Regions from separate parts of the Modicisalibacter sp. 'Wilcox' genome, predicted to be linked through region 1. Evidence: predicted binding sites of a transcription regulator. Region 1 holds the regulator's gene; the other holds the start of a gene.
What was found. The regulator PhoB, encoded in region 1, activates phosphate uptake and scavenging genes when phosphate is short. The targets are predictions, from matches to a motif close to TGTCATANNNNTGTCANA.

Region 1 (11,593 bases):
GGCTCGCGCCAGTTCGACTTTCCGCCGTACACAGCGCCCGGTCAACGCAAAGCCCAGCAGCCGCCCCCGGTCGTCCTCGGCCAGGGCGGCGAGATCGTCGCCCTCGCCCTCGATGCGCCAGCGGGCGGGCGTGACCCGCGGCGGCAGGGCCACCACCGGGCAGCAGGGCGTCTTGACCAGCACCGGCCAGGGACCGTAGCGCACGGCGGTGGGGGTGCCGGCCAGCGTCGCCGCCAGGGCGCGGGCGCCGGCCTGCAGCGGCTGGACATACATGGCGTTGACGCCGTCGACGCAGGCCACGTCGCCCAGGGCGTGGATGCCCTCGACCGCGGTGCGCAGGCAGCGATCGACCTGGATCCCGGCCTCGCTGACCGCGAGCCCTGCCGTGGCGGCCAGCTCGGTGCGCGGCACCAGGCCGGTGGCGACCAGCACCAGGTCGGCGTCGAGGACATGGCCGTCATCCAGCGCCACGCTCAGATCCCCGCCGTCGAGACCCAGCTCGCCCACGCCGCGCCCCAGATGCAGCTCGACCCCCGCCCCGGCCAGCGCAGCGCCCAGCACCCGGCCCAGCGGCTCGGGCAGCAGGCGGGCCAGCGGCGCCCGCTCGGGGGCGATCATGGCCACGGCATGACCGCCGGCGACCAGGTCGTTGGCGTACTCGCAGCCCACCAGCCCGGCGCCGATGACGGCGACGCGCGCCGACCGCCCCAGCGCCGTCAGGGCGGCATGGAAGGCCCGGTAGTCGTCGAGGTCGTTGATGGTGAAGACCCGCCCGGCGAGTGTTGCGTCGATGGCGAAGGGCGGCTGCGGCGCGGCCCCGGTGGCCAGCACCAGGTCATCGAAGGGCAGGCGCTCGGCGCCGATGTGCAGCTCGCGGGCCACGGGATCGAGGGCGTCGACCCGGGTCCGGGGGCGCATCACCAGATTCAGGCGCTCGGCGGCATCCAGCGCCGAGTCGGCGGCCAGCGCCTCCGGCGCCAGGCCCTTGGCGAAGCCGGTGGAGAGCAGGGGCTTGGAATAGTCGTCGCCGCTGTCGGCGGTGATCAGGGTGATCGGCCGCTCGGGCTGCAGGCGGCGCAGGGCACGCGCCAGGCCGAAACCGGCCATGCCGCTGCCGATCAGGGTCAGGGATCGAGTCATGGGTCGTGGTGCCAGCGGGTCGTGGATGACGGGCCGGGACCGGGCCGGCCAGGTCGTCATGGTACACTATCGCGCCCGTTTGCCGACCCGGAGGCCGGTTTGCCCGCTTCGACACGCCCCGTGGCGATCCCCCACTGGCGCCCCGCCGCCGCCTGGCGGCCGGCGATGAGCCCGGCCTGGTGGCAGTGGCTGGCCTCGCGCGATTCGCTGACCCGGCGGCTGGGCGCGGCGATGCCGCAGCCCTTCGCCGTGCGCCTGCTCGCCCAGCGCCTGGCCCGCCCGCGCCGCGACGAGGCCCGTGCCCTCGGCGTGCCCGCCTCGCACTATGTCTGGTGTCGCGAGGTGGCGCTGTGCAGCGGCGACACGCCCTGGGTGCTCGCCCGCTCGGTGGCGCCGCTGACCAGCCTGACCGGCCAGCGGCTGGGCCAGCTCGGCGAGCGCTCGCTGGGCCACTGGCTGTTCCGCCAGCCGGATCTCGAGCGCGGACCGATCGCGATCACCCGTGGCGCGCCGCCCTTTCCGACGGCCGAGGCGCCCTGGGGACGGCGCTCGCGCTTTCGCCACGGCCGCTTCGAGGTGCTGGTCCAGGAGTTCTTCCTGACCGCCATGGCGGATGAACTGGGGCTGGCGACTCGCTAGACTGTGGCCCGATCGTTCTCGGAGGCTGTCATGCAACCCACCCCGCGTCCCGTCGGTCTGGCTCGCCTGCATCCCGCGCGCCTGCCCGCCTTCCTGCACCTGACCCGGCTCGACCGGCCGATCGGCACCTGGCTGTTGATGTGGCCGACCCTGTGGGCCCTGTGGATCGCCGCCGACGGCCTGCCCGAGCGCGCGACGCTGCTGATCTTCGTCGCCGGCGTCTACCTGATGCGCGCCGCCGGCTGCGTGATCAACGACTACGCCGACCGCCACTTCGACGGCCACGTCAAGCGCACCCGCGATCGTCCGCTGGCCACCGGGCGGATCGGTGCGGGCGAGGCCCGGGTGCTGTTCGCGGGGCTGGTCGCCGCGTCCTTCGTGCTGGTCTGCTTCACCAACGCCTTCACGGTGATGCTGTCGTTCGGCGGGGTGGCACTGGCCTTCGTCTATCCGTTCATGAAGCGCTATACCCACTGGCCGCAGGTGGTGCTCGGCGCGGCCTTCTCGTGGGCGATTCCCATGGCCTTCGGCGCCGTCCAGCAGCAGCTGCCGGCGGATGCCTGGCTGCTGTTCCTCGCCAACGTGCTGTGGACGGTGGCCTACGACACCGAATACGCCATGGTCGACCGCGACGACGACCTGAAGATCGGCATCAAGTCCACCGCCGTGCTGTTCGGCCGCCACGACAAGCTGATCATCGGTCTGCTGCAGCTGGCTACCCTGACCCTGCTGGCGGTGGTGGGCGTGCGCCAGGCGCTGAGCGGCTACTTCTGGGTCGGCCTGACGGCGATGGGGCTGATCTTCGTCTACCAGCAGTGGCTGATCCGCGACCGCTCCCGGGAACGCTGCTTCCGGGCGTTTCTCAACAACCACTGGGCGGGGCTGGTGCTGCACGCCGGCCTCGTGATGGCGCTGTGGCCCGAGGGCTGATGCGGGGCTGGCGGCCGTCCGGCACCTGTCACAAGCTTGTCATGTCCGCGCGTTGTAATCGTCATCGTCCTGTCACCGACGGATGCCTGCCGCGGGCGGTGTCCGTCACCCCACGAGGCCAGGGAAATGACATCCAAGACCGTTCTGATCGTCGATGACGAGCCCTCCATCCGCGAGATGATCGCCGTGGCGCTGGAGATGGCCGATTACCGGGTCCTGGAGGCCGACAATGCCCAGGACGCCCACGCCCTGATCGTCGACAGCCAGCCCGACCTGCTGCTGCTCGACTGGATGATGCCCGGCACCAGCGGCATCGAGCTGGCGCGGCGCCTGAAGCGCGAGGAGACCACCGCCGAGTTGCCGATCATCATGCTCACCGCCAAGAGCGAGGAGGACAACAAGATCCTCGGGCTCGAGGCCGGCGCCGACGACTACATCACCAAGCCGTTCTCGCCGCGCGAGCTGGTCGCCCGGCTCAAGGCGGTGCTGCGCCGCACCACGCCGCGGGGCGTCGAGGAGGTGGTGGAGGTCGACGGCCTGATGCTCGACCCGGCCAGCCACCGGGTATCGTCCCACGGCCAGGCGCTGGAGGTCGGCCCCACCGAGTACCGGCTGCTGCAGTTCTTCATGACCCACCCGGAGCGCGCCTATACCCGCGGCCAGTTGCTCGATCAGGTGTGGGGTGGCAACGTCTACGTCGAGGAACGCACGGTCGACGTGCATATCCGCCGCCTGCGCAAGGCACTGGGCGAGGCGCATCAGCACCTGATCCAGACCGTGCGCGGTACCGGCTATCGCTTCTCGGCGCGGGGATGAGATCACCGGCATGTACTACTGGAACAACGAGCTCTGGCGGCTGGCCTACCTGGTCGTCGGGCTGGGCCTGCTGGGCTGGGTATTCGGCAGTCTCGGCTGGGGCGTGGCCGCCGGTCTCGCCCTGTTCGTGCTCATCCACCTGCGCCACCTGCGCGAGCTCTACCAGTGGCTGAACAGTGATCCGAGCCAGGAGCCGCCGGCGGGCAGCGGCGTGTGGGGCGACCTGTTCGATCGCCTCTACCGTTACCAGAAGGTCCAGCGGCTGACCCAGCAGCGTCTGCGCGACGTGATCCACCGCATCCAGGAATCCGCCGAGGCGATGCGCGACAGCGTGGTGATGCTCGACAACCAGGGCAACATGGACTGGTGGAACAGCGCCGCCGAACGCATGCTCGGCCTGCAGGCCCGTCACGACCGCGGCCAGCCCGTCACCAACCTGCTGCGCGACCCGCGCTTCATCGACTACTTCAACGCCCGCGACTACCGCGAGCCGGTGGTGCTGCCCTCGCCGCTGCGCGACGACCTGATGCTGCAGTTCCAGATCACCCTCTACGGCGACAACGAGCGCCTGGTGATGGTGCGCGACATCACCCGCCTGCACCGTCTCGAGCAGATGCGCCGCGACTTCGTCGCCAACGTCTCCCACGAGCTGCGCACGCCGCTGACCGTGCTCACCGGCTATCTCGAGACCTACACCGAGCATGCCGACCAGCTGCCGCCGCGCTGGCAGCGCGGCCTCGGCCAGATGCAGGACCAGACCCGGCGCATGCAGAACCTGGTCGAGGACCTGCTGCTGCTGTCGCGGCTGGAAACCGATCACCAGACCGAGCGCAGCGTGCCGGTGGCCGTGGCGCCGCTGCTGGGCAGCGTGCGCGACGACGCCGCCGCCCTGGCGGGCGGCGGACGCCGGGTGCGCATCGAGACCGCCGAGTCGCGCGACCTGCTGGGGGTCGAGGCGGAGCTGCGCAGCGCGGTCTCCAACCTGGCCTTCAACGCCGTGCGCTACACCCCCGAGGACAGCACCATCACCCTGCGCTGGCGCCCCTGGCAGGACGGCGCCGCCCTCGAGGTCGAGGATGACGGCGACGGCATCGACCCGGTGCACCTCCCGCGCCTGACCGAGCGCTTCTACCGGGTCGACAAGGGGCGCAGCGCGGCCACCGGCGGCACCGGTCTGGGGCTGGCGATCGTCAAGCACGTGCTGCTGCGCCACGATGCGCGCCTGGAGATCGAGTCACGCCCCGGCGAGGGCGCGCTGTTCCGTTGCGTGTTTCCCGCCGCCCGCCTGATCCGCCGCCCCCTCGGCGAGACCGGCTCCGACACCGAGGTCACGTACCGCACCGCCGACAGCGGGCAATAGCGGGTGACGGCGGGTCGTCGCGCACGCCGCACGGCTCCGGCCGGGCAACCCGCCACCCGGGATGCTGCCCTTTACCCCATCAGGGACGCTTCGCCCGCTCGGCCGCTACCGGCAGGTCCCGGTAGTGCTGCTGCCACATCAGCACCGCCCCGGCGACCGCACCGGGCAGCAGCAGCAGGTTGAGCACCGGTACCCAGCTGGCCGCCATCACCCAGCCGCCGAAGGTCAGCGTCGGCCACCAGCGCGAGCGCAGACGGCGGCGCATCTCGACGAAACTGACCAGGTTGTTGTCCATCGGGTAGTCGAGGTAGGTGACCGCCATCATCCAGGCCGAGAAGGCCGCCCATAGAAACGGCATCACCAGGTTCAGCCCGGGCACGAAGCCGAGCAGGAAGAGCAGCGCCATGCGCGGCAGGATATAGCCCAGCTTGACCAGCTCGCGGCCCAGGGCGTCGACGGCGGCGCGGGCGAAGCCGCGATCGTCCAGCGGCGGCCGGCCGGTGACCTGGCGCTCGACCTTCTCGGCGAGAAAGCCGTAGAAGGGCGCGGCGATCAGGTTGGCGACCAGCGTGAAGGTAAAGAACACCACCACCGCGAGGCTCGCCACCAGCAGCGGCCAGATCAGCCACTCGAGCCAGTTCAGCCAGCCCGGCACCTGGCGCATTCCATAGTCGATCCAGCCGCCGAAGTTGTCGAACAGGTAGACGAGGGTGCCGACATAGAGCAGCAGGTTGGCCAGAATCGGCAGAAAGACGTAACGACGCAGCCCCGGCGAGAGCACCAGGCGCGTGCCCCGGGCCAGGGCGCTGAAGGCATTGAGCATGGTCGGAGGATTCCCGCAACGAACAACGAAACGGCCGTCGCGCAGGCGACGGCCGGGGTCGATGACGGCCCGGAGGGCCGTCGGGGATCAACCTTTACCGGTCAGCGAGGAATCGTCAAGCGCATCGATGTTGCGGTGACGGACATCCAGCCCCTTGACCAGGTAGATGACGTACTCGGCCAGGTTGTCGGCGTGGTCGCCGATACGCTCCAGGGCCCGCAGGATCCACATCACGCTGAGAATCGAGCTGATCGAGCGCGGGTCCTCCATCATGAAGGTCATCAGCGAGCGCATGGCGCTGGTGTACTCGCTGTCCACGGCGTCGTCCTCGTGGGCGACCTTCAGGGCCAGCTCGGTATCGAAGCGGGCGAATGCCGTCAGGGCATCGCGGGTCATCTTGCGCACGTGCTCGCTGATGTGGCGGACCTCGACGAAGCCGTGCACCTGGCGTCCGGATTCGGCCAGCGCGAGGGCGTTGCGGGCGATCTTGCAGGCCTCGTCGCCGATGCGCTCGAGATCCGAGGTGGCGCGGATCACCGCCAGCACCAGCCGCAGGTCGGACGCCGCCGGCTGCCGGCGTGCCAGCACCCGCGTGCACTCGTCATCGATCTTCAGCTGCATGTCGTTGACGGCCTTGTCGTTGTCGCGCACGCGTTCGGCCAACCGGGTGTCGCCGTCGAGCAGCGCGGAGATGGCTTCCTGCACCTGTTTCTCGACCAGGCCCCCCATCGCCATCAGGTGGGTCTTGAGTTCCTCGAGTTCCTGGTTGAACTGCTTGGAAATATGCTGACTGTGAGTCTCGCTGGTGATGTCCATGACGTTCTCCGGGGCCGCGCACGAACGGCCGATGAGGTGAAATTCGCTGAGCGCCAGACGCGGATGATGTTCCGGGCACGAAACCGCTGGTGGCGATGATGCCGGAACAAGATTGCATTCCGATGAATCCACGACACCGACATCAGGGCGGGCCGGGCGTCACGAACGGGCCGCGGCTCCCGGTCCGCTCGACTTCGATTGTAGTCGGAGTCGCCCGCACGCAGGAAGCCGGGGACGCCGCGAAGTGCACGGCGAGGCTGGTCGCCCGACGGCGCGGCCGTTTAAGATGGCGGCCAGCTCGTGACAACAACAAGTGCCGGAAGGGAATCGACCATGACCGATCTCGATGATGTACCCGCCCCGCGTGGCGATCTGACCCTCAAGGTGCTGGCCGCCCGCCAGGACACCAACCTCTACGGCGACATCAGCGGCGGCTGGCTGGTCAATCAGATGGACCAGGCCGCCGAGCTGTGCGCCGGCCGCCAGGCCCACGGGCGTACCGCCACCGTGGCGATCGAGGCGATGGACTTCCTCTGTCCGGTCCGCATCGGCTCGGTGGTCAACATCTTCACCGCGGTGCGCGAGATCGGCCGCAGCTCGATCACCATCGACGTCGAGGTGTGGATCCGTCCGCCCCACGAGCGCGACCCCGAGGAGATGCACAAGGTCACCGAGGCCCGCTTCGTGATGGTGGCGCTGGACGACAACGGGCGCATTCGCGCGGTGCCCGAGACCAGCCGGGAGAGCCTCTGAGCCGCCCCGGCCGGTGGCACCCGACGGCGCGGGCCGTCAGCTGACCAGGGCGCGGTTCTTCAGGTAGGCGAACTCGCCGATGTCGGTGTAGCGGCGAACCTGCTGCTGGAAGTCACGGTAGGAGTCGAAGATCTTCTTCGACGCCGGGTCGTTGTCGGCCTGCTCCTGCAGGACCTTCTGCGAGGCTTCGGCGAGCGCCTTGAGCACGTCGTCGGGCAGCGAGCGCAGCTGCACATTGTGCTCCTCGACCAGCGTCTTGAGCGCCTCGGCGTTGCGGAAGGTGAACTCGTCGATCATCGCCAGGTTGGCGCTGCGCGCGGCTTCCTGCACCACCACCTTGAGGTCGTCGGGCAGCGCCTTCCAGGCCTCGAGATTGACCGTGCCCTCGAGAATCGCGCTGGGCTCGTTCCAGGCCGAGGTGTAGTAGTAGTCGGCGACCTGATAGAGCCCGAAGGCCAGGTCGTTGTAGGGCCCCACCCAGTCGGCGGCGTCGAGCACGCCGGTCTGCATCGAGGTGAAGATCTCCGAGCCGGGGATGGTCAGGGCGGTGGCGCCGATGCGATTCATCACCTCGCCGGCGAGCCCGGGCAGGCGGATCTTCAGGCCCTGCATGTCCTCCAGCGAGTTGATTTCCTTCTTGAACCAGCCGGCCATCTGGGTGCCGGTGTTGCCCACCGCGAAGGGCTTGAGGTTGTGCCCCGCGTAGAGCTCGTCCCACAGCGCCATGCCGCCGCCCTGGTACAGCCAGGCGTTGGTTTCGGTGGTGTTCATGCCGAACGGCACGGCGGTGAAGTACTGCGCCGCCGGCACCTTGCCGCGCCAGTAGTAGGAGGCGGAGTGGCCCATCTGCGCGGTGCCCTCGGACACCGCGTCGAAGACCTCGAGCGCCGGCACCAGCTCGCCGGCGCCGTAGACGTCGACCTGCATCCGCCCCCCGGACAGCTCGCCGATGCGCTTGGCGAAGTCGTTGGCGCCGGTACCCAGCGCGGGGAAGTTCTTGGGCCAGGAGGTGACCATCTTCCAGCGGATGGTGTCCTGGGCGCGGGCGGTGGAAACGAAAGGCGCGGCCGCGACACCGGCGGCGCCGGCCCCCAGTGTCGTCAGAAACTTGCGTCGTTGCATGCGGATGTATCTCCGGTAACTGTTCTTGTGCCCCGTGGGGTGTGTCCCTCCCGGACGGCCGTGGCGCGCCGCCCGAAAGGCCACAGTATGCGTCAGGGCTTATTTGACCGGCAAGGCAGGGGGGCCGGCGCTCAGCCGCTACTGCGGTTGCCGTGGCGAACCAGCCAGTAACAGATGCCCAGCCCCAGCACGGCGGCCGCCAGGGCGAGGATCTTGAGCGGCTCGACGGCCTCGAAGTCCAGCACCATGAACTTGCGCACCAGCGCCATGATGGCGATCAGCACCACGATCTCGACGTGAATGAACCCGCCGCCACTCTCCATGGTACGGACGATGGAGTTGTTGAACTCCATGGCGATCAGCACGGTGAGGATCATGTCGAAGACCGCCTGAAAGACCCGGTAGTCGAAGGGATCGCGGGTCTGCACGAACAACAGTTCGACGACGTGCATCACCAGATAGTAGAGCGCGGTCAGCACCGTGGCGCCGATCGCCACGGTCAGTACTAGCGACACCAGCCGCTCGAAGCGCTGGTAGCCGGATAGCCGTGCCCAGTTGTCGAACAGCTCGGGAAACCATTTCTTCTTCATGTGACGCATCCCGTCCGGAGGTTACAGCGGGGTCAGCTTGGCGAACCCCAGCACCAGCCACTTGTCGCCCTCGCCCTCGAAGCTCACCTGCACCCGGGCTCGCTCGCCCTGGCCCTCGGCGTTGAGCACCACGCCCTCGCCGAACAGCGGGTGATGGACGCGCTGGCCCAGCGACAGCACCGGTAGATCGCCGCCGCCGTCGACCGACGCCTGGGCGAGGCCGCGTGCCGGCCGCGTCGCCGTCACCGGCCGCGAGACCTGACCGCGCAGGCGCACCTCCTCGAGCAGTTCCTCGGGCAGCTCGCGCAGGAAGCGCGACGGCCGCTGGAAGGTCTCCTTGCCGTGCAGGCGACGCAGCTCGGCGTGGGTCAGGTAGAGCTTGTGCATGGCGCGAGTCACGCCCACATAGCACAGCCGGCGCTCCTCCTCGAGCCGCCCGGTTTCCTCCAGTGACATCTTGTGCGGGAACAGCCCCTCCTCGACCCCGGCGATGAACACCACCGGGAACTCCAGCCCCTTGGCGGAGTGCAGGGTCATCAGCTGCACACCGTCCTCGAACTCGTCGGCCTCGTGGTCGCCAGCGTTGAGCGCCGCCTCGGCGAGAAACGGCTCGAGGGCCGCGCTGCCCTCGCCGACCTCCTGTATCGCCAGCGCCTCGCCCTGGGTGAAGGCGCGCGCGGCATTGACCAGTTCCTCGAGGTTCTCGACCCGGGCCTGGCCCTTCTCGCCCTTCTCGTTGCGGTGATGCTCGACCAGCCCGGTCACCGTGTTGACGTGCTCGATGATCTCGTGCAGCGCCATGCCGGCGGTGTCGTTGTCGAGCCGCTCGATCAGGTTGGCGAAGGCGGTCACGGCGTTGGCCGCCCGGCCCTTGAGGGTGGCGTCGCTGACGCTGTCGTGCAGGGCCTGCCACAGCGAGGTGCCGGTCTCGCGGGCGCGCACGCGCAGGATCTCCACGGTGCGGGTGCCGATGCCGCGGGCCGGCACGTTGATCACCCGTTCCAGCGAGGCGTCGTCCTCGCGGTTGAGCAGCAGGCGCAGGTAGGCCAGGGCGTTCTTGATCTCCAGGCGCTCGTAGAAGCGCTGGCCGCCATAGATGCGGTAGGGCACGCCCTGGCGGATCAGGGTCTCCTCGATCACCCGCGACTGGGCGTTGGAGCGGTAGAGGATGGCGATCTCGCGGCGATTGAAGCCCGCGTCGACCTTTTCCTTGATGGTGTCGACGATGAAGCGCGACTCGTCCAGATCGTTGAAGCCGGCATACACGGAGATCGGCTCGCCCTTGGCCCCGGCGGTCCACAGCTCCTTGCCCATGCGCCCGGTGTTGTGGCCGATCAGGGCGTTGGCGGCATCGAGGATGGCGCTGGTCGAGCGGTAGTTCTGCTCGAGGCGCACGGTACGCGTCCCCGGGAATTCCTGCTCGAAGCGGCGGATGTTCTCGACCCGCGCGCCGCGCCAGCCGTAGATCGACTGGTCGTCGTCGCCGACCACGGTCAGGCCGTTGTGCTCGCCGGCGAGCAGCTTGAGCCAGGCGTACTGCAGGGTGTTGGTGTCCTGGAACTCGTCGACCAGCAGGTGGGCGAAGCGCTCGCGGTAGTGGGCCAGCAGCCGGGGATTGTCGCGCAGCAGCTCGAGGCTGCGCAGCAGCAGCTCGCCGAAGTCGACCAGCCCGCCGCGCTCGCAGGTCAGCTGGTAACGCTCGTAGAGCTCGACCATCTGCCCCAGGTAGGCGTCACCGTGAGTCTGCACCTGCTGCGGACGCAGGCCCTCCTCCTTGCAGCCGGAGATGAAGTACTGCACCTGGCGCGGCGGGAAGCGCTCGTCGTCGATGTTGTAGTCCTTGAGCAGGCGCTTGATCAGGCGCAGCTGGTCGTCGGCATCGAGGATCTGGAAGTGCTGCGGCAGGCGCGCGTCCTGCCAGTGGGTACGCAGCAGGCGGTGGGCGATGGAGTGGAAGGTGCCCACCCAGATGTTGCGCAGCGAAATCCCCAGCAGCGCCTCGAGGCGGGTGCGCATCTCGCGCGCCGCCTTGTTGGTGAAGGTCACGGCGAGGATCGCGTAGGGCGAGAGCCCTTCGACCCGCAGCAGCCAGGCGATGCGGTGCACCAGCACCCGGGTCTTGCCCGAGCCGGCGCCGGCCAGCACCAGCATGTTGCCCAGCGGCGCGCTGACGGCCTCGCGCTGGGCCGGATTGAGATCGTCGAGAAGCGTCGAGACGTCGCCCGGCGAGCCATTGCCCGGCGAGCCTGCGCCCGAAAGAACGTCGTCCATGGATACCGCTGTCGAGCTGCGAAATGGGCGCCCAGCTTAGCACATCGGCGCCTCAGGACGTCGCCGGGGACTCGCTGCCGGTGCCCTCGCCCGGCTCGGGGAAGCGCAGCGGCATGAGGCTGCGCTTGACCGCCTTCAACTGCTCGGCGAGCTTGGGCCCGCGGGTCTTGGCCACGCCCACGGCGAGCACGTCGATGATCACCAGGTGGGCAATGCGCGAGCTCATCGGCGTGTAGATCTCGGTGTCCTCGTGGACGTCGATGTACAGCGGCAGGCTGACCTCATCGGCCAGCGGCGAGCGGCTCGGGCACAGCCCGATCACCGTGGCGCCCT
Region 2 (11,593 bases), on a different contig from region 1:
CGCTCTTGTCGTTGGCATTCTGGCGGGCCGGGCGCTCGGCACCGCGGCATGGCTCACAGTTCAGTCGTCGCGGCGACGACCATCAAGCGCAAATGCGGGGCGGGTCGGTCAGGAAGGGGCGGCGTACGGCGCGGGGCGTCAGCATCCAGGCGGGCGTGCGATCCGCGAGACGCGCGATGGGCAGAGTGTCGGCACCGAAATGGCGGCGCGCACGGCCGGTACCGTGCGGGGGACGATCCGTCATGGTGTCTTCCTCCCTTCATGGCTCCCTGGCGCGTCGGGAATGGCTAGTCGACTGATTTTATTATGAAAATAAGTCGGAAAGACAGCGCCGAAATGAAGTCAGTGTTCGACTCTACCACGCCCCCTGCAGTGTATCCAGCCGCCGTGCCGGCCCAATAATGTACAAAATATGTACCTTTAAGGGTAAAATGTTGTACAGCAATGGTTCCCGGAAAGCCGAGACGACGCGGGCGATGCGCGCCCGGCGGGTCGCAAGGAGGTGCAATGAGTCGCGTGCTGGTGTGGTTGCGCAATGATCTGCGCGTTGCCGACAACCCCTTGTGGTGCGTCGACACGCCTGCCGAGACGATGCTGTGCGTCTATGTGCTCGATCGTCGCTGGCTGACGCCGTGGCGGCCGGGCGATGCGCGGGCCCGGATCGGCCCGGCGCGACTGCGCTTTCTCTGGGAAAGCCTGATGGCGCTGCGCGGCGAGCTGCTGGTGCGGGGCAGCGATCTGCTGGTGTGCGTCGGCGACCCGGTCGACGAACTGCAGGGCGTGCTGCGGCGTGCTCCCGCGGACGTGATTCGCGTGCGCGAGGACCCCGGCTGGCAGGAGAGCGACGACGTGCAGCGCCTGGCCAGCCGTCTGCCGTCGGCGGTGAAGCTCGAGACCGTCTCCGGCGGCACGCTGTTCACCCGCGAGCAGCTGCCCTTCTCCCCGGGCGCGTTGCCCGACACCTTCAGCGCCTTCCGCCGCCGCGTGGCGGGGCTGGCGCCGCGACCCTCGCGGATGGCGCCGGTGACGCTGCCGCCGTGGCCCGACGAGGCGCCGCGCGGCCTGCCGCCGCTGGCCCGGGTGTCGCCGGAGGCCGCCGGGTGGCGGGTCGACCCCCTGGGTGGTCCCTGGCCCGAGGGCGGCGAACGGGCCGGGCGCGAGCGGTTGCAGCGGTTTCTCGCCGGGCCGCTCGATCATTACCGGGACACCCGCAATGCGCTGCTGGGCGACGACGTCTCGAGCCGGCTGTCGCCCTGGCTGGCCTGGGGCTGCCTGTCCGCGGGGCAGGTCATGGCGCAGCTGGCCGAGCGACCGGCCGACGATGACGCGGCCGTGACCGCGTCCCGCGAGGCCTTCGTCGACGAGCTCCTGTGGCGTGAGTACTTCCACTGGGCCGCCCGTCAGGACGGGGCGGCGCTGTTCGGCGAGCACCGCCTGCCGGTGGCGCACGAGCCGGCCCTGGAGGCCTGGTGCGCGGGAGCCACGGGGGTGCCCTTCATCGATGCCGCCATGCGCGAGCTGGTGGGTACCGGCTGGCTGTCCAACCGCGCGCGGCAGAACGTGGCGAGCTTCCTGGTCAAGGACCTGCAGGTCGACTGGCGGCTGGGTGCCGCCTGGTTCGAGCGCTGGCTGGTCGACTACGATGCCGCCAGCAACTGGGAGAACTGGCGTTACGTGGCCGGGGGCGGCCGTGACCCTCGCCGGGATCGCTACTTCAACGTGATGCGTCAGGCGCTGCGCTACGACGCCGACGGGGACTATGTCGCCCACTGGCTGCCCGATCTGGCGTCGCTGCCGCCGGGACCGGCCCGACACGCCCCCTGGCGTCATCGGCCGGCGCGCTTCGGCAGGCCCTGGGTGGAGCCGGAAGCATGGCGGACGGTCATGACGTCATCGGCGGTTGTTACTGGTCAGTAACCGGCAAGCCGGCTAAGCTGTGGCGTTGCACGGATAATCAACGGTTGCAAGGATGCTGCCATGTTCACTGAGGTATCGCCCTCCGTCCGCCTGCCCTTCGGGCTGGGGGCCGTGGGCCTGTTGCCCTTCGTCATTGCCACGGCCGGGGTCTACATCGCTCCGGTACTGTGGCAGGCCCTGGCCATCAAGGCCTTCCTGTTTCTACAGCGCGCTGTGCCTGACCTTTCTGGGCGGCGTCCACTGGGGCGTTGCCATGAGCCGCGACCGCGAGTCGAATCCGGCGTTCGCCACGCGGCTGTGGGTGAGCCTGATGCCCGGCCTGGTCGGCTGGGCGGCGCTGATGATCGAGTACCGGCTGGCGACGCTGGTGCTGATGATCGGCTTCTGGCTGCTGCGCTTCTACGAGCGCACCGATGCCAGTCTCGTGCGGTTGCCGGGCTGGTATCAGGGGCTGCGCAGCCTGCTTTCGCCCGTGGTGGTGGCCTGCCACCTGGCGGTGGTGGTGCGCCTGAGCCTGCTCGGCTGAGTACCGCGCAGGATCGGCAGGCGTGCAGGGGGCGTCTGCCGTGTCGCCTCTCGGCCCCGGGGCAGGCTCACGAGGCGCGGCAGGGATCATGGCGCTCGGGTAGGGGCCAACGAAAAAAAGCGGACCGGTCAATGACCGATCCGCTTCTTCGAAATTTGGTAGCGGGGGCCGGATTTGAACCGACGACCTTCGGGTTATGAGCCCGACGAGCTACCAGGCTGCTCCACCCCGCATCAAATTGTGGAGCCCAGTATACGCAGAAACTGAGTCACGTCAAGAGTCCGTCGGGAATTCGCACAGCGAGCCGAATATTGACCATACTGGCGGGGCGAGGTCACAAAGATGACATCGTCGGTCGAGGAGACTGTTAGTGGTTGAACGTCATGACTCAGGGGGAGAACACATGACACAAGCAGCACCCGTCGCCTGGGTAACCGGTGGCACCGGCGGCATCGGTACCGCCATCTGTCGTGAACTGGCCAGGGAGGGGTATCAGGTCGTGGCCGGCTATCACAATCCCGACAAGGCCCGGAACTGGCTCGAGGAGCAGCGAGCGGCCGGTTTCGACAACATCGCGCTGTCGGGCACCAACCTGATCGACTACGAGGACTGCGAGGCGGGGGTCCGCGAGATCCGTGACACCTACGGGCCGGTCAGCGTGCTGGTCAACTGCGCGGGCATCACCCGCGACACCACGCTCAAGAAGATGAGCCCCGAGCAATGGCGCGAGGTGATCGACTGCAACCTCAACAGCGTCTTCAACACCTGCCGCTGCGTCATCGAGGACATGCTCGAGTCGGGCTACGGGCGGATCATCAACATTTCCTCGATCAACGGGCGCAAGGGCCAGTTCGGCCAGGCCAACTACTCGGCGGCCAAGGCCGGCATGCATGGCCTGACCATGGCGCTGGCCCAGGAAACGGCGGCCAAGGGCATCACCGTCAACACCGTGTCGCCCGGCTACATCGCCACCGACATGATCCAGAAGGTGCCGGAGAAGATCCGCGAGTCGATCCGCGAGTCGATTCCGGTCAAGCGCTTCGGCGAGCCCGACGAAATCGCACGGGCGGTGTGCTTCCTGGCCGACAAGGGGTCCGGCTTCATCACCGGGGCGAACCTGGACATCAATGGCGGGCAGTTCATGGGGTAAGCCCTGGCCGGCGCCCCGTCACTCATCACCCGCACCCGCGAGCGAGGCCCCGGCCTCGCTCGCGGCGTTTCGGGGCTCGCTCAGGGCGGCGGCAGCTCGGCCAGGGCCGCCAGGTGGTGATCCATGTCGGCGGCTTCGCGCCGCCAGGGATCGGGGGCGACCGGGCCGGTGGCGAGGATAGCGGCGAGTACCCCCTCCAGTTCCTCGGCGCGGGTCAGGTCGCGTCCCAGCCCGTCGTTGAGCCGCTGTACCTGGATGGCCAGCCGCAGGGGCTCGTCCTCGCGACTCACCGCGGCGCCGGCCAGCAGGGCGAGGTGCACGCGCAGGCGGGTCAGGTGCTCCGCGACCTCGGCGGCCGGCGGCGGGTCCAGCCGGGCCGCGTTGCGCCGCTCGTGGGCCGACTGCAGCGGGGCGCCCAGCGCCGGAGGCGCCGGGACGTCCTCGGGCGGGCGGCCGTCGATCAGCCGGGCGTCGGCGGCCAGATGGGCCTCGAGCAGCGGCCGCAGTGCCTGCCAGCGAGCGATCGTCTCGCTGACCGCCAGGCGTGCCAGGCGGTCGCGGCGCGCGCGGACGATGCCCGACCACCGTCGGCGCATGCCGTCGCTGCGCCGCCCCTGGGGCAGCGGCTCGAGGCTTTCGGCCTCGGCGATGGCCGCCTCCAGCGTGGCCACGTCGTCGCTGGAGGCGGGCTGCCAGGCATCCAGGCGCTCGATCAGGGCCTGCATGGCCTCGAGGCGCTGGCGGCTGCGCTGGGCACGGTCGTCGCGCTCGTTCTCGCGCGCCGCGAAGATGGCGTCGCAGTAGCCGCGAAACGCCCGCCACAGGGTCTGCTCCTCGCCCTTGGGCGCCCGGCCGAGCTCGCGCCAGCGCCGCTGCAGCGCCTTGGCCTGCTCGGCACGGGAGGCCGCCCGGGTGTCGGTGTCCTCCTGGAGCAGGCGGGCCGCCTCGACCAGCTCGCGCTTGGCCGTGGCGATCTCCTGGGCGCGGTGGTCGATCAACTGCTGCAGGGCGTGGCGGATGCGGCCGAAGCGCTGGCCGATCACCCGGGCCTGGTCGCGGGGCACCGGGGCGAAGCGCTGCCACTGCTCGCGCGCGCGGTCGCGGATCTGGCGCAGGGCGTCCGGGTCGGCGTGCGGGTCGGGGTTGTCGAGCAGCGCCTCGAGCTGCTCGCAGAGGCCTTCGCGGGCGGACAGGTTCTGTTGGCGCTCGGCCTCGCGGCGCTGCTTCCAGGGGCCCAGGCGCTCGTGGATGCGATCCGAGGCGGCACGAAAGCGCGTGGAGAGCGCGCGGTCGGCGGCGGCGTCGCCGAGGTTCTTCCAGTCCTTGACCAGCTGCCGGTGCTGGCGATCCAGTTCGGCATCGCTGTGGGTGGTGTCCTCGGCCAGCGCCTCGATGGCGTCGCACAGCTGCTCGCGCTTGGGGCCGGCGACGAAGCCGCGCCAGTCGCGCAGTTCGGCAAGCTGGGCGCCGAGCCGCTTGAGGGTGGGCTGGTGGCGACGCCGCTCCGCCTCGGGCAGCAGGGCGAGGCGCTGGCGCAGGCTCTGGTGCAGGCGGCTGGCGCGCTTGAAGGCGCCGCGGTCGAGCAGGTCGTCCAGGGCGTCGAGATCGCGGGCGAAGCGGGCGCTCTGCTGCGGCGACCCGGCCGGCTCCGCGGGCGGCGTGGCGAGTACCTGCCGGGCGCGGGCGAGCTGCGGCGTGGGCGGCAGGTCGCCGGGCCAGTCGATGCGGTCCAGGATGCCGGTCAGGGCGGTGGCGTCCTCGGCCTCCAGTGCCGCCGCCAGCTCGGCCCCCTGGCGGTCGAGCCGTTCCCAGGCCTGCAGCAGGCGATCGTACTCCTCCAGCGCGCGGGCATAGCGTTCGCTGAGTGCGGCCTCCGGCGCGTGACGGTCGGAGAGAGTCTGCCACTGGTGGGCCACCAGGTGCTTCTGGGCCTGCAGGCTGGCCATGTCCTGGTCGGTGAGGCATTCGCCCTGGGTGAAGCTGGCCAGGGTGTCCTCCAGCGACTCGATCAGCGAGCGCCGGGTCTCGTCGGCGTCGTCGCGCCGCTCCTCGGCGGCGGCCAGGGCATGATGCCGGGCCTCGTGGTCGGCGATCACCTTGCGGCAGCGCTGCGAGGCCTCCTGGTAGCGCTGCTCCTGGCTGGCGGTGGGCAGATCGCCGAGCGCTTCCCACTCGCGCTCGAGATGGCGATAGCGACCCGGGTAGAGGGGCTCCCAGGCATGCTGGGCGTGGGCCTCGAGGGCGGCAAGGATGCGTTCCCGGCGCTCGCGGGCCTCGCGGGCCTGGGCCTCGTCCTCGCGCAGCCGGTTGAGGCGGGCCCGGGCCAGCCGGGCCACCTGCTTGTCGCGCCGCGAGCGGCGGGCCAGGCGGGTCAGCCCGGTCTCGCTGGTGATCCGCTCGGCGGCGGCCTGGCGTACCGCGGCGATGCCGTTGTCGCAGGCCTGGCGCAGCAGGCGCTCCTCGTCGTCGAGGCGGGCCAGGGCGGCCAGGCGCAGTGCCTGATTGTCCCCTTCCCGGGCCAGGGTCTCGAGCAGGTCGGGGTCGTCGAGCGTCTCGACCAGCGTCAGGCGTTGCCCCAGTGGGGTACTGCCCTCGCGGCCGCTGAGCAGCTCGCGCAGGCGCTCCTGCAACTCGGGACTGTCGTGCGTGTCACGCAGCGCCAGCAGAGCGGCCGGCTCGTCGAGCGCCGCCAGCGCGGCGCGGCGCACGGCCGCGTCGGGGTCGCCGGCAAGTCGCTCGAGACGCCGCCGGTCGTCGTCGGTGTCGGGGTCGAGGCGCTCGATGGCCTGGCGGCGCACGGCGGGGTCGTGGTGCTGCCAGCGGGGCGCGAAGAATCGTCGTAGGAATCCGGGCATAGGTCGCGATACATCCCTGAAAGAGGCGCGGAAGACGCCGGTCGACGCGGCGTGCGCGCAAGGCGTTCCAGTCGTTTATCTAAGCATGGCTCGGCGTGGCCGAAAAGGTCGGGGGCGTCGGTACCCGGAGACACTGACAGGCCGTATCCACAGGGCGTATGATCGGTTGCAGCCCGGCAGCCCCTCGCTTAGCTTTAAATGTCACCATCCGACTGTGGAGACCGGCAATGAGCCTCAACATGGACAGGGCCGGCAGTGCCTTCGCCTTCAAGGGGGGAATGCTGCCCATGACGGTCATGGAGCTGACCAGTGCAGACCCCGAACAGATACGCGAGCAGCTGGTCGGCAAGCTCAATCAGGCGCCGGCCTTCTTTCAGCATACGCCGGTGATGCTGAGTGTCGAAAAGCTCGAGGAGCCGCACCTGGCGCTGGAGCGGATCTGTGCCGTGTGCCGCGCCCACAAGCTGCTGCCGGTGGCCGTGCGTGGCGGGGGCGACCCCGTCAAGCAGTCGGCCTGGGCCCTGGGGCTGGGCTGGTTTCCGCCCCAGGAGGTGCGCCCGCGTACCCTCGAGAGCGTGCTGCCCGGGGCCGGCGAGCCGCCCGCGGAGGATGGCGCGGCCCCGGAGGCCGAGGCGCCGATCGTGCAGGGCGGGGTCGGCAGCCGCATTCATCGCGGCACGGTGCGTTCGGGGCAGCAGGTCAGCGCCCCGGAGGGCGACCTGGTGGTGGTCGGTGCGGTCAATGCCGGGGCCGAGGTGCTGGCCGGCGGCAACGTGCATGTCTACGGCGCGTTGCGCGGGCGGGCGCTGGCCGGCATCCACGGCGACCGCGACGCCGGCATCTTCTGCCGGGAGCTGCGGGCGGAACTGCTGTCGCTGGCAGGAAACTACAAGCGTCTCGAGGATATCGACCCTCGGCTGCTGGGGCGGGCCGTGCAGGCGACACTCGACAACGACCAATTGAGCATCACGCCGCTGGACTGATGAGCAGGGCGTGAACGGACGATCTTCGATTTCAGCAACAGGAAGCTTACCTTGGCCAAGATCATTGTAGTGACCTCCGGCAAGGGCGGGGTCGGAAAGACGACCAGTGCAGCGGCAATCGCGACCGGACTGGCGCTGCGTGGAAAGAAGACCGTGGTGATCGACTTCGACGTGGGGCTGCGCAACCTCGATCTGATCATGGGCTGCGAGCGGCGCGTGGTCTACGACCTGATCAACGTGATCCAGGGCGAGGCGGGGCTCAACCAGGCGATGATCCGCGACAAGCGGGTCGAGAACCTGCACATCCTGCCGGCCTCCCAGACCCGGGACAAGGATGCGCTGACCGCCGAGGGCGTGGAGAAGGTGCTCGACACCCTGTCCTCGGACTTCGACTATGTGGTCTGCGATTCGCCGGCGGGCATCGAGCGCGGCGCCCAGCTGGCCATGTACTATGCCGACGAGGCGGTGGTGGTCACCAACCCGGAGGTCTCCTCGGTGCGCGACTCCGACCGCATCCTCGGCCTGCTGGGGTCGAAGACCCGCCGTGCCGAGCAGAATCGCGAACCGGTCAAGGAGCACCTGCTGATCACCCGCTACGATCCGGAGCGGGTGACCGGTGGCGACATGCTCAACCTCGAGGATATCCAGGAGATCCTGGCCATCCACCTGATCGGGCTGATTCCCGAGTCGGAGGCGGTGCTGCGGGCCTCCAACCAGGGGATTCCGGTGACACATGACCAGAAGAGCGATGCGGGGCTGGCCTATGTCGATACCGTGGCACGGCTGCTGGGCGAAGAAGTCCCGCTGCGCTTCCACGAGTACCAGAAGAAGGGGCTGCTCTCGCGCATGTTCGGAGGAGGTCGTCGGTGAAGCTACTCGAGTTTCTCAAGCGTGAACGCAAGAAGTCGGCGTCGGTGGCCAAGGAGCGGCTGCAGATCATCGTGGCGCACCAGCGCAGCCAGCGTGATCAGCCGGATTACTTGCCGCTGCTCGAGAAGGAGCTGCTGGAAGTGATTCGCCGCTATGTCAACGTCGACCAGGAAGCCATCAACATCAGCCTGGACAGCGAGGACGACTGCTCGGTGCTCGAGCTCAACGTCACGCTGCCGCGCTGAGGTGCGGCTGAGTCGTCGCCGGGGCTGTGCTAGGCTGGGCGCTTTCCTCTGAGGCGTTGGGAGAGCGTGCATGGCCCGTCGCGGCGATTCGCAGCAGACCTTTCTCTGGCACGACTACGAGACGTTCGGCGCCGACCCCCGGCGTGACCGGCCGTCCCAGTTCGCGGCAATCCGTACCGACGGCGACTTCCGGGAGATCGGCGAGCCGCTGACGCTCTATTGTCGGCCGGCCGACGACTACCTGCCCTCGCCGCAGGCCTGCCTGATCACCGGCATCACCCCCCAGGCCGCGCTGCGCCGCGGGCTGCCCGAGATGGCCTTCGCCGAGCGCGTCAATGCGCTGATGAGCGAGCCCGGCACCTGTGCGCTGGGCTACAACAGCCTGCGCTTCGACGACGAGGTGTCGCGGCATCTCTTCTATCGCAACCTGCTTGATCCCTATGCCCGCGAATGGCAGAACGGCAATTCGCGCTGGGACCTGATCGACGTGGTGCGTGCCTTCCATGCGCTGCGCCCCGACGGGATCGCGTGGCCCCGGCGCGAGGACGGCTCGCCGAGCTTCCGGCTCGAGGACCTCACCGCCGCCAACGGCATCGCCCACGCCGGTGCCCACGATGCCCTGGCCGACGTGCGCGCCACCATCGACCTGGCTCGCCTGCTCAAGCGCTGCAACGCCCGGCTCTTCGACTACCTGCTGACGCTGCGCGACAAGCGCGTCGTGGCCCGCCAGCTGAACGTGCCGGCGGGCAAGCCGATGCTGCACATCTCGCGCCGCTATCCGGCCAGCCGAGCCTGCAGCGCGCTGGTGATGCCGCTGGCCGAACATCCCTCGAATCCCAACGGCGTGATCGTCTACGATCTCGCCGTCGATCCCGCGCCGCTGTTCGAACTCGATGCCGCGGCGATCCGTGAACGGGTCTTCGCCAGTGCCGACGAACTCAGCGAGGGCGAGTCGCGCATCCCGCTCAAGGTCATCCACATCAACCGCAGTCCGGTGGTCATGCCGGCGACCTTCCTCAAGGACGTCGACGGGCCGCGGCGTGGCGAGTACGGCGACATCGTCGAGCGCCTGGGGCTGGACATCGCCGCCTGCCGCCGCCACTGGAAGGCGCTGAGCGGCCGGCCCGAGGCGGCGCGCAAGGCGGCCGAGGTGTTCGCCGAGCCGCCTCCCGAGGGTCCTCGGGATCCGGATTTCATGCTCTACTCGGGCGGCTTCTTCTCGCCGGCCGACCGCCAGCAGATGCAGCGGGTCCACGAGACGCCACCGGAGTCGCTGGGCGACACCGTCTTCGCCTTTCAGGATCCGCGGCTCGAGGAGATGCTCTTTCGCCTGCGCGCGCGCAGCTACCCGGACACCCTGAGTGCCGAGGAACAGGCGCAGTGGGAGGCCTACCGCTGGGCGCGCATGAACGATGCCAGCCTCGGCATCCTGACCCTCAAGGGCTTCGCCCGCGAGATCGAGCGGCTCAACCAGCAGCCGCTCGGTGATCGCGAGCGGCAGATTCTCGAGGAGCTGGTGATGCACGTCGAGGCGATCGTCCCGCCCCAGGCCTTCGGGTAATCGCCAGCCCGCCCGCCACGAGGCGGGCGGGCTGCTTTCAGCGAGTTTCCGGCAACGGCGTGAAGCCGTCGGTCAGTTCGCCGACGTTACTGGCAGTGTCGCCGGGCGCGAAGCGAATGCTCAGCGGCGTGCTGTCGCGCAGGGCCTGCCAGGCGCCGCGAACGTCCTCCGGCGTCAGCGCGGTGACCGTCTCGGCGAGGTGCCGGCGGCGCTGGAAGTCGGGCGTCGGGTGGACGGTTTCCTGCCACAGCCGTCCGGTCAGCTCGGACAGCGACGAGGGGCGCTCCAGCAGATGGTCATGAACCGCCTTGCGATAGGGCGCCAGGGTCGCCTCGTCGAGGCCGGCGATGCGCTGGTCGAAGTCGCCCAGGAAGGCGTCCATGCGCGAGCGGATCGTCGCCACGTCGGTACTCGGCGACTGCACCAGCAGGCCCAGCCCCGGGGCGTCGAGCAGCGGCTGGTAGCCGGCGTTGACGATGTAGCCGAGCTGCTCCTGGGTGCGCAGTCGGCTGTAGAAGGGCGCCTGGATCAGCTGGCCGAGCACCGCCAGGCGGGCCTGACTGGCGAGGCTGCGGTCCGGCCCCTGAAGATAACGCAGCACGGCGGTGTCGTTGCGCGTCGAGGCCGGGTGCAGCACGGGCGGCGTGGCGGGCACGGCCAGCGGTGTCAGCTCGGGCACGCCGGCCTTGTCGAGCGTCGGCGAGAGCGCGCGGCGGACCAGCGTGTCGACCTGCCGGGCCTGGTCGGCATCCAGGTTGCCCACGGCCATGCTTTCCAGGTGCAGCCGGTCCAGGAACTGGCGACGATAGGCGCGAAGGGCGTCCAGCGAGGTGTCGTCGAGGGCCGCGAGCAGGGTCTCGGGGGACCAGCTCGGGCGCATCAGGGCGTCGCCCAGGGTGCGCTGCATCTGCTGATAGAGCGGCGAATCCGGGGCGTTCTGCCACTGCTGCTTCAGCTGCAACCGGACCCGCGCGATGCTGTCCGCGCCGATGGCGGCCGTCTTCAACTGCTCGAGCACCCGTTTCACCAGCACGTCCTGATGATCGCGCCACCCCGAGAAGGCCAGGGTGATGCCGCGGCCGTGGGCATAGGCGGAAAACGACTGGCCGGCCAGGCGTGCCGGATACAGCGCCTCGTTGAGGCTGTCGCCCAGCCAGCCGGCGAGCAGGCGAGCGAGCACCGCATCGCGCGGCGAGTCGGCGGCGTCCGGGGTCTGCAGGCTGAAGCGCCACTCCACCCGCGGCGTGCCGAAGTGGCTGTCAGGCCGGTACCAGAGGGTGTGCTCGGCGGTGTCGACGAGTGCCTTCGGCGGCTGGGCCTCGAGCGGCAGCACCTCGAGATCGTCGGCGATGTAGGGATTGTGGCCGGGCAGGGCCAGGCCGTCGAGCGGCGTGGCCTGGGGCCAGTGGTCGACCCGCGCGAGGCGGTAGGGGGCGTCGAACCAGCGGGTGGTCCTGTCGCCCTCGACCTCGGGGCCGCTGTAGAC

Region 2: the regulator PhoB is predicted to act here: its motif matches at 2,776-2,793, upstream of phbB (acetoacetyl-CoA reductase).

What each region holds. Positions count from the first base shown of each region.
Region 1 is NZ_WNXF01000002.1:239,704-251,296, forward strand. Features, by position in the region: gene G7A98_RS03035 (FAD-dependent oxidoreductase) at 1-1,140, opposite strand, end outside; gene G7A98_RS03040 (chorismate lyase) at 1,240-1,779, shown strand; gene ubiA (4-hydroxybenzoate octaprenyltransferase) at 1,810-2,709, shown strand; gene phoB (phosphate regulon transcriptional regulator PhoB) at 2,836-3,525, shown strand; gene phoR (phosphate regulon sensor histidine kinase PhoR) at 3,536-4,885, shown strand; gene cysZ (sulfate transporter CysZ) at 4,965-5,708, opposite strand; gene phoU (phosphate signaling complex protein PhoU) at 5,796-6,524, opposite strand; gene G7A98_RS03070 (acyl-CoA thioesterase) at 6,858-7,277, shown strand; gene G7A98_RS03075 (TRAP transporter substrate-binding protein) at 7,314-8,399, opposite strand; gene G7A98_RS03080 (phosphate-starvation-inducible PsiE family protein) at 8,531-8,989, opposite strand; gene uvrD (DNA helicase II) at 9,011-11,260, opposite strand; gene hexR (transcriptional regulator HexR) at 11,313-11,593, opposite strand, start outside.
Region 2 is NZ_WNXF01000003.1:232,599-244,191, forward strand. Features, by position in the region: gene G7A98_RS04490 (hypothetical protein) at 83-244, opposite strand; gene G7A98_RS04495 (DASH family cryptochrome) at 508-1,917, shown strand; gene G7A98_RS16670 (DUF3429 domain-containing protein) at 2,171-2,443, shown strand; tRNA gene G7A98_RS04505 (tRNA-Met) at 2,600-2,676, opposite strand; gene phbB (acetoacetyl-CoA reductase) at 2,847-3,593, shown strand; gene G7A98_RS04515 (DUF349 domain-containing protein) at 3,674-6,448, opposite strand; gene minC (septum site-determining protein MinC) at 6,676-7,431, shown strand; gene minD (septum site-determining protein MinD) at 7,483-8,301, shown strand; gene minE (cell division topological specificity factor MinE) at 8,298-8,546, shown strand; gene sbcB (exodeoxyribonuclease I) at 8,617-10,107, shown strand; gene G7A98_RS04540 (insulinase family protein) at 10,145-11,593, opposite strand, start outside.